Regions from separate parts of the Actinoallomurus acanthiterrae genome, predicted to be linked through region 1. Evidence: riboswitches for the same ligand, from Rfam matches in the RefSeq annotation. Region 1 holds a riboswitch; the other holds the start of a gene.
The links. Region 1 has a riboswitch for cobalamin ahead of bluB (5,6-dimethylbenzimidazole synthase). Riboswitches for the same ligand answer to the same signal wherever they lie in the genome.
Positions count from the first base shown of each region.

Region 1 (4,655 bases):
GACTCGGCGGCCTTCCGCGTCCACTCCTCCGGCTGCAGGTAGTCCGTGTGCGGATCCCAGTACGTCAGGTGCAGGTACCAGTCCTCGTCCTGACCGTGCCGGCGCAGCCAGTCGAAGGCCACCTCGTTGATCTCCTCCGCGGTCTCGTCCGTGAGCCGGTCGGTGGCCCGTACCGACTCACGGAAGTTGCCCAGGAAGAAGTACGCCCGGTGCCGCTCGGCGAACATCGACACCGCGGCCAGGTAGTGCCCGTGTCGCTGTAGGTGCTGCCCCAGGAGGGGGCGCTCCTCCGGCGCGCCGTGCCCGGTGTCGAGCCGGAACCGGGCCGATTCGCCCCAGTGGCCGATCACGCCGTTGGTGATGCCGAACTGACCGCTGGTGAGCGCGGTGCGCGACGGGAGGCAGGGCGAGTCCGACGCGTAGTAGTGGTCGAAGACGACGCTGCGCTCCGCGAGCCGGTCGAGGTTCGGGGTCGTCGGCCGGGCGTATCCGTAGGGCCCGGTGTGGTCGGCGCGAAGGGTGTCGACGTCGACGTAGATGATCCGCATCATCTCTCCAAACGGGCGAGGGTGAGCTCGAGCCAGGCGATGTAGGCGGCCGTCGAGGCGTACCCGCGCTCGTGGGCCAGGGTCTGTACTTCGGCACACCAATCCGGGTCGAGCTCCGGGATCGGGCCGGTGGCAGGCGCGGGCGTCATGTCCGGTCCGGTCTTCTGCTTCAGCCGGTACTCCAGCTCCGTGCGCAGGACCTCGACGGCGATGTCCTTGCCGAACTGCCCGCCGAGGACGAACCGGATCGTGAAGTCCGGGTCCATCGGCCGGGGTGACGGCGTGAACGGGGAACGCGCCCAGGCCACGACGGCCCGCCGTCCCACCGCGGTCAGCCGGTACACCTTCGCGTCCGGGCCGGCGGGACGGTCCTCGAGCCGGTGCTGCAGATGGCCCTGTTGCTCCAGCCTCGCCAGCGTGCGGTAGATCGGCGACAACGAGGCCCGGTAGCCGAGGAAGATGCCATGCCTTTCGAGCCACGCCCGCAGGTCGTAGCCGGAGGCGGGTCGGCGTGCCAGAACGCCGAGGACGATCGCCTCGGTGTTGGTGAGATGAGTCGTGGTATCTATGTGCACTAGGCTATAGCGAGCCAATGGAAAGTCAAGTGATCACATGCCCGGATACTGCATGTCAGGCGGATGGTGCTGGGGGAGCCGGACGTGCCAGGGCCATGCGCCAGAGACTGTGGCTATGGCCGTGTGCATATACTGCCGAGAGCTTTTCCCGCAAGGACCCGTTGGGCGAGGGCTGTACCTGGATGAGGTCGGGGTCAGCGCGGCGCGAGCGCGCGGGCCGAGTCGTAGCCTCCGCTGACGACGGTGGGTTCGGTGTCGAACACCATGACCGACCGGGACGACGAGTACGGCGGCCATCCCGGGTCGTCGCCGTGGACCTACGATGACGCGCTGCGGGGCTCACCAGTGGTCGTGGTGGATCGTGGTCTCCAGGGGGCGGCGGTGGCGCCAGCCGTGCTGTTCGAGGTCCGGTACGGGTTCCAGGTGGGTGACCGGCCCGAGACACAGCCAGGCGACGGGCCGGATCCCGGTCGGGATACCGAGCAGTTGACGCAGATGCGGTTCGCGGTAGAAGGAGACCCAGCCGACGCCGAGGTTTTCGGCGGTGGCGGCCAGCCAGAGGTTCTGGATGGCCAGGCAGACCGAGTACAGTCCCGCGTCGGCGATGGCGTGTCGGCCCAAGACCGCGGGGCTGCCTCGGTCGGGATCGTAGGTGACCACGATCGACAGGCTGCTCTCCAGTACACCGTCGATCTTTATCCGGGCGAAACGGTCGGCGGCGGCTGTGGTGAGGGTGGCGGTGAACGTGGCGCGTTCGTGCTGGACGTGGTCGTAGAAGGCGTGCCGGACGGCCGGGTCCGCCACGATGATGAAGTCCCAGGGTTGGGAGAGCCCGACGCTGGGCGCGGCGTGCGCGGCCGTCAGGATCCGGTGGATGACGTCTTCTGGTATCGGCGCGCCGGTGAACTGGGCGCGCACGTCACGGCGACGGTGGACCACGTCGTAGATGCCGGGGTTCATGGGCAGGCTCCCGCTGCGTCAGGCCACCTTGGCGGTGGCCGGTGGAGCGAGGCCGGTCTTCGGACTTCCGGATCGATGCCTGACCATCCGCCTTCCCGGCCTGGCGGCCAGTGGCTGCGCGTGTGCGCGTGGACGGCGGCTCCCCGGTTACCGCGGCGGGCCCGTGCCGGAATTTCACCGGCTTCCCGATTCTCCCCTCGTAGGGGCACCTCGCGTCAGTTCATGCCGCCGCGAGCGTATCAATCCCCGCCGCCCCCGATCACCAGGAGACGGGCAGTTCCCGGAAGCCGCGGATCAGCAGGCCCGTCTTCCAGGCGAGATCCTGGTCCGCGACCTCGATCCGCAGCCCGGGCAGGCGCGTCACCAGCGTCTCCAGCGCGACCTGCAGCTCGGCCCGGGCAAGCTGCGAGCCGAGACAGAAGTGCACGCCGTGGCCGAACGCGATGTGCGGATTCGCCTCTCGGCGGATGTCGAGGGCCTCTGGGTGGTCGAACACCCCCTCGTCGTGGTTGGCGGAATTGATGGACGGGATCACCGCCTCGCCCGCCCGGATCAGCACGTCGCCGAGCTTGACGTCCTCGACCGCCATGCGGGGGATGCCGCTGACCGCGCCGAGCGGTGTGTGCCGGAGCAGTTCCTCCACCGCCTGCGGCACCAGGGACGGGTCGGCGCGGAGCGCGGCGAGCTGGTCCGGATGCCGGGCGAGGACGTAGGCGAAGTCGGCGATCTGGGTCGCCGCGGTCTCGTGGCCGGTTACCAGAAGCCCGACGCTGAACTCCACGAGTTCCTGCTCGGAGAGCCGGTCCTCCTGGTCCCGCGCCTGCACGAGCGCGGTGAGCAGATCGTCCCGGGATGCCTCGCGCCGCAGCGCGATGAGGCCGGCGAGGTACTCGTTGAGCTCCGCCACCGCCGCCCCGATCTCCTCCATCGGGAGCGCGGTCGTGGACAGCAGCGCGTCCGACAGCACCCGGAACCGATTTCGGTCTTCGAAGGGGACGCCGAGCAGCTCGCAGATGACCGTGACCGGGAGCGGCAGGGCGAACAGCGCCACCAGATCCGCCGGCGGTCCCTGCGCGAGCAGGCGATCGGCGAGGTCGTCCGCGATCGCAGTGATCCGGGGCCGCAGCGCTTCGACGCGCCGGGCCGTGAACGCCTTGGACACCAGGCTGCGGATGCGCGTGTGCTCGGGCGGGTCCATGCTCATCACCCCGGCCGGGAACAGCGGCATCGGGGTGAATCGGGGCGGGTCCTGGCTCGACGTCATCGCGCGGGCGCTGAACCGCTGGTCGGTCAGCACTTGGCGGACGTCGTCGTACCGCGTGACGAGCCAGGCGTCGCCGCCGTACGGCAGCCGGACCCTGCTGATCGGTTCGGTCTTCCGCAGGCGGCCGTACTCCGGTTCCATCTCCAGCCGGGTTCCGTCGCCGAATGGGTAGTCCGGTGCGGTCATGTCCTGTCCTTTCTCCGGTTCAGTCGTCTTCGGGGGCCAGCACAACGCCGTCCGCCGTGCTAATGCGGATCGCCTCCACCGGACATGACTCGGCGATGGCGATGAGCTTCGGGTCCGGCGCGGAGCGCGGGCGAAGGGGCCGCGATCGCGGGCCGTGGAGCCGGAAGTACTCCGGCGCGGTGCCGGCGCACATCCCGCTGCCGACGCAGTGCGGGGCGACCTCGACCTGCCAGGGGCCGGCGGCCTCGGTTTCATCGGACGGCCGGGTCATCGGGAGCGGTCCCGGCGCCCGAGCGGGGTGAGCGGCGGCTCGAGGGCGCCGTTCGCGGGGAGCGGCGGGGTTCCGGTGTCCACGGGCGCCGCCGTGGTCCCGGCGGCGGCGTCCGTGGCCGGGGTCCTGCCGAGGCGCCGGACCATCCAGGTGTAGGTCAGGTCGAGCGCGAAGATGGCGACATAGAGGAACGGCAGCAGTGTGGAGTGCCGGTACACCGGCGCGGGGGGATAGAACAGCACTCCGAGCGCGGCGAGCAGCGTGCCGCCCATCTTGGACAGGGCGATGCCGAGCGACTGGCCGGCGAGCGAGCGCCGGGCGTTCAGCATGCCGAGGAACAGGCCCGACATGGCGAGGTTCTGCACGAACGAGGCACGCACGCCGTACACGTCGTGGAACTCCTCGTTCAGGAGGACCACGGTGGCGCCGGTGATGGCCAGCGAGGCCGCGAACATCGCGTAGAAGCCGGCCCGGCCACACCAGGACACCAGCCACGAGAACTGCGCCGGCCCGTACCGCAGCGTCTGCCAGAGGATGACGAGGTCGAAGGCGAACCACACGAAGTTGACGACGAACTGCGCGGCCAGCTTGACCGGGTCGTGGTGCGGCGGCAGCGCGACGAACGTGTAGAAGAACTCCCAGGCCAGGTTGGCGCTGAGCGCGACGATCGGCATGCCGTACACGCGGCTGCGGCCGCCCTCGCGGATGATCAGGATGTACGCCACGGTCCACAGCAGGCCGGCGAACGACTGGATGACGATACCGATCACGATCGGATCCTTCCGGAGGTGAGGGGGCCGTCCTCAGGGCCGCCGCCTCGAAGCCGGCGCGGCCCTCGCGGGCCAGGGCGA
Region 1 is NZ_BAAHCO010000001.1:6,237,809-6,242,463, reverse strand. Features, by position in the region: gene ACYVF7_RS29650 (sulfatase family protein) at 1-551, opposite strand, end outside; gene ACYVF7_RS29645 (PadR family transcriptional regulator) at 548-1,123, opposite strand; gene bluB (5,6-dimethylbenzimidazole synthase) at 1,463-2,083, opposite strand; cobalamin riboswitch at 2,117-2,311, opposite strand; gene ACYVF7_RS29635 (cytochrome P450) at 2,343-3,533, opposite strand; gene ACYVF7_RS29630 (ferredoxin) at 3,553-3,804, opposite strand; gene ACYVF7_RS29625 (transmembrane-type terpene cyclase) at 3,801-4,574, opposite strand.

Region 2 (4,655 bases), 3.3 Mb from region 1:
AGGGAAGGTCACTCACCGTTGCCATCTGGGCACCTTTTGCCACCGGATGGCACCTTACCTGTTGAACGCCCTAGGGCGTACCCCTTCCTGCCGTATCGTCCAAGCGCGAGAGGGGTGGCAACCCATGGCCGCCACTGCGGATTCCCCGTCCGGGCCGCGGCGTCGCCACCTGGAGGCACTCGCCCGCGAGGTCGAGGTCCGCGGTCTGCGTGGCGTGCTGGTCGGGGCCGAGGAGTCCATGCTGCGCGTGGTCGACCCGACCGGCGGGCGGAGCGTGATGGTGGTCGCCATGCCGACGTCCCGGATCGCCTGGTCGTACCTGTGGGGCCGGGGCGGCCAGGCGGACGCCGCCGACCCCGTGCGCGCCGCCGAAGCGATCGCGCACTCCCTCGGTCGCTGAGCCGCGAGATCGCCCGGCGGTAGGCACTTTACAAAAGCTACTTCCGAACGTATGTTCGAACTTGTCGCCTGCCTTCCCCCAGGCTCACTCCCTGTCATCGATCCGGAAGGTGGGCGGCCCGCGTGGGCGGAGCGAGCGATGGGTTCGCGGGGCGTGAAGACGCGCCGGGTGGCGGCCGATGAGCCGGGTGTACGGCGACCCGGTCGAGGTCTGGCTCAGCGACGGCAGGCCCTCGCGCTTCGTCTGGCGCGGCCGGCTCTACACGGTGCTGCGCGTCCTGGACCGCTGGGTCACCACCCGCGACTGGTGGCACGAGCGGCACCCCGAGGCCCCGGAAGGCGTCGAGCGGGAGTTCTGGCGCGTCGAGGCCACTCCGGACCGGGCGATCGGCGTGTACGAGCTGCGTCACGACCAGGAGACCGGCACCTGGATGCTCTCCCGCGCCTGGAACTGACGACGCGCCCTCGAGGGAGTTCAGGACTCGACGAGGTCGCGGATGGCCTTCAGGGTCGGCTCGTCCTTCACCCCGGCGATGAGGAGCGTGGTCACGGGTGAGTCCTGCCACAGGCGGAGGCGTTCCTTGATGCGGCCGATCGGACCGAGCAGGGAGATGGAGTCGGCCAGCTCGTCCGGCACCGCCTTGATCGCCTCGTCGCGCCGGCCGGACAGGAACAGCTCCTGCACGCGTACGGCCTCCTCGGCGTAGCCCAGCCGCCCGATCAGGTCGAGGTGGAAGTTGCGGTCCTTGGCGCCCATCCCGCCGATGTAGAACGCCAGCGGGATCTTGGCGAACTCCAGCGCGGTCGCCAGGTCGTCCGTCACGATCGTCGTCACGGTCGCGGCGACGTCGAACCCCTCCCGGCGGCCCGCCAGCGACGCCCCGAACACCGCCTCGATCCGGGTCGGATCGACGAAGAGGGGCAGCCAGCCGTCCGCGATCTCGGTGGCGAGGGCGATGTTCTTCGGGCCCTCCGCGCCGAGGTAGACCGGGATCCGCGGGCGTACGGGATGGACGATCGACTTGAGCGGCTTGCCGAGACCGGTGACGCGGCCGGGACCGTACGCCGACGGCGGCAGCGGCAGCGGGTAGTGGGGGCCGGTGGAGGTCACCGGCTCCTCGCGCCGCCAGACGTCCCGCAGGATCCGGACGTACTCGCGCGTGCGCTCCAGCGGCCGGGCGAACGGCACGCCGTACCAGCCCTCGACGACCTGGGGGCCGGACGCGCCGATGCCGAGGGTGAGCCGGCCGCCGGACAGCGCGTCGAGCGTCAGCGCGTGCATGGCGGTCGCGGCGGGGGTGCGGGCGGACATCTGGACCACCGCCGTGCCCAGCTTGATGCGCGACGTCCGGGCGCCATACCAGGCGAGCGTGGTGAAGGCGTCGGAGCCGTACGCCTCCGCGGTGAAGACGTACTCATAGCCGAGCCGTTCGGCCGCCAGCACCGTCTCGGTGGCGTCCTCCGGATCCCGCTGCCAGTAGCCGACGTTGATGCCGAGCCTCATCCGCGCGCCTCCTCAAAACTAGAACGCGTTCTATTCAAGCAGATCGACGTCGATCCGGCACGGGCCCGACCGCACGGCCGCGGCGGCCGTACAGGCGTGGCGGCCGTACGGGGGGCGGTGCGGGTGTGCGGCGCCGGCCTGTGCGCCGAGGCCCTGCTCCGGACCTGCGGTGTCGCGGGCCAGACCGGATATGTCATGCTGTCTCCCGGCGATACGCGGAGGAACCCGGTGCGAATCCGGGGCTGTCGCGCAACTGTGACCGGGGAGTTCTTCCTTACGAAAGGCCACGGCGTGAGCCGGAAGGCCGAGGGTGGGCGACGAGCCGGGAGCCAGGAGACTCCGGTCGCCGATGCCAGACCACCTACGGGCGCGTTAACCCGAGGAAAGGACGACCACCGGGTGAACACCTATCCGTTCTCCGCCATCACGGGGCTGGACGACCTCAAACTCGCCCTCCTGATCAACGCGATCTCCCCGGCCGTCGGCGGCGTGCTGGTCCGTGGCGAGAAGGGCACCGCCAAGTCCACCATCGTGCGCGGCCTCGCCGCGCTGCTGCCGGACGTCACGGTCGTGGAGGACTGCCGGTTCTCCTGCGACCCGCAGGCGCCGGACCCGCAGTGCCCCGACGGGCCGCACGGCGAGGACGGCGGCACGCTGGTCCGGTCGGCGCGACTCGTGGAGCTGCCGATCGGCGCCGCCGAGGACCGCCTCACCGGCTCGCTCGACCTCGAACGCGCCCTGACCGAGGGCGTCCAGGCGTACCAGCCCGGCCTGCTGGCCGAGGCCCACCGCGGCGTCCTGTACGTCGACGAGGTGAACCTGCTCCACGACCACCTCGTCGACCTCCTCCTCGACGCCGCCGCGATGGGGCAGTCGTACGTCGAGCGCGAGGGCGTCTCCATCCGGCACGCCTCCCGGTTCCTGCTGGTCGGCACGATGAACCCCGAAGAGGGCGAGCTGCGGCCGCAGCTGCTCGACAGGTTCGGCCTGACGGTGGAGGTGACGGCCACCCGGGACCCGGAGGAGCGGGCGGAGGTCGTCCGGCGGCGCCTGGCCTTCGAGGCCGATCCCGCGACGTTCACGCTCGGCTGGGCGCGGGCCGAGGCCGAGCTGGCCTGGCGGATCGGCCAGGCACGCGCCAGGCTCTCCGAGGTCGTGCTTCCGGACGGCGCGCTGCGCCAGATCACGGCGGTGTGCGCCGCGTTCGAGGTGGACGGGCTGCGCGCCGACATCGTGATGGCCCGCGCCGCGATGGCCCTCGCCGCCTGGCACGCCCGGACCGTCGTCACCGCCGCCGACGTCCGCGTCGCCGCCCGGCTCGCCCTCCCACACCGGCGCCGCCGCGACCCCTTCGACGCGCCGGGCCTGGACGAGGACAAGCTCGACGACGTCCTCGACAGCACCGCCGACTACGACTCCGACGACGACCCCGGCTCCTCCCTTCCGGACGTGCCCCAGCCGCGCACGGGGAGCGAGCCGGACCCCGCACCCGGTCCGGACACCGGCCCCGACCCGGACACCACCGTCGAGTGGGGCTCCCGGCGCGACTCCGGCGACGAGGACCCCGACGACGACCCCGACGGCGGTCCCGACGGTCCCGGCCCGGACGGCTCCGGCCCGGACGGGTCCGGCGACTCCGACGGGCGGCACGCCCCCGAGGGGGCGCTGGTCGACATCGAGCAGGCGCTGTCGGGCGGGGACGCGGGCGAGGACGACGGCGAGCGCACCCGGGTGGACTCCCCGGAACCGGCACCCGCCGACGCCGTCTTCCGGACGCGGGTGTTCACCGTGCCGGGTCTCGGCGACGGCGCGCCGGGCCGCCGCTCGCGCGCCCGCACGCCGTACGGCCGGACGACCGGCGCGCGCCGGGGCACGCGTTCGCTGCACCTGACCGCGACGCTCCTCGCCGCCGCCCCGCACCAGCGCGCCCGCGGCCGCACCGGCGCCGGGCTGGTGATCCGCTCCGGTGACCTGCGCGAACGCGTCCGGGAGGGCCGGGAGGGCAACCTGGTGCTGTTCGTCGTCGACGCGAGCGGCTCGATGGCCGCCCGGCAGCGGATGCGCGCCGTGAAGGGCGCCGTGCTCAGCCTCCTCCTCGACGCCTACCAGCGCCGCGACAAGGTCGGCCTGATCACCTTCCGGGGCAGGTCCGCCGAGCTCGCGCTGCCCCCCACCTCCTCGGTCGAGGCCGGGGCCCGCCGCCTCGAGACGCTGCCCACCGGCGGGCGTACCCCGCTCGCCGCGGGCCTGCTGCGCGCCGCCGACGTGCTGCGCGCCGAACGCCTGCGCGACCCCGCCCGCCGCCCGCTGCTCGTCCTCGTGACCGACGGCCGGGCGACCCACGGCTCACCCGCCGACGCGCTGCGCGCCGCCGAACTGCTGCGCGGCGTCACCGCCGTCGTGGTCGACTGCGAGAGCGGTCCCGTACGCCTCGGCCTCGCCGGCGGGATCGCCGCCCGCCTCGGCGCCGAGGTCGTCAAGCTGGAGGAACTGGCCGCCGACGCCCTCACCGGCGTCGTCAACGACAGCAGGGCGGCGGCGTGACGCCGGAACGAGCCCGCAAGGTGATCAACCTCGACGATGAGTTCGTGACCGTCGTCGTACGGAAGGACTGACATGCCGCAGGGAAAGCCGTCGCAGGTGCCCGACGACGGGCTCACGACCCGCCAGCGCCGCAACCGGCCCCTCGTGGTCGTCCACACCGGGCCCGGCAAGGGCAAGTCCACCGCGGCCTTCGGGCTGGCCCTGCGCG
Region 2 is NZ_BAAHCO010000001.1:2,911,770-2,916,424, forward strand. Features, by position in the region: gene ACYVF7_RS14160 (hypothetical protein) at 125-400, shown strand; gene ACYVF7_RS14165 (DUF6504 family protein) at 579-854, shown strand; gene ACYVF7_RS14170 (LLM class F420-dependent oxidoreductase) at 875-1,903, opposite strand; cobalamin riboswitch at 2,122-2,243, shown strand; gene ACYVF7_RS14175 (magnesium chelatase subunit D family protein) at 2,303-4,447, shown strand; gene cobO (cob(I)yrinic acid a,c-diamide adenosyltransferase) at 4,520-4,655, shown strand, end outside.
Region 2: it holds a riboswitch for cobalamin, as region 1 does, so the genes downstream of both, ACYVF7_RS14175 (magnesium chelatase subunit D family protein) here and bluB (5,6-dimethylbenzimidazole synthase) in region 1, are expected to answer to the same signal.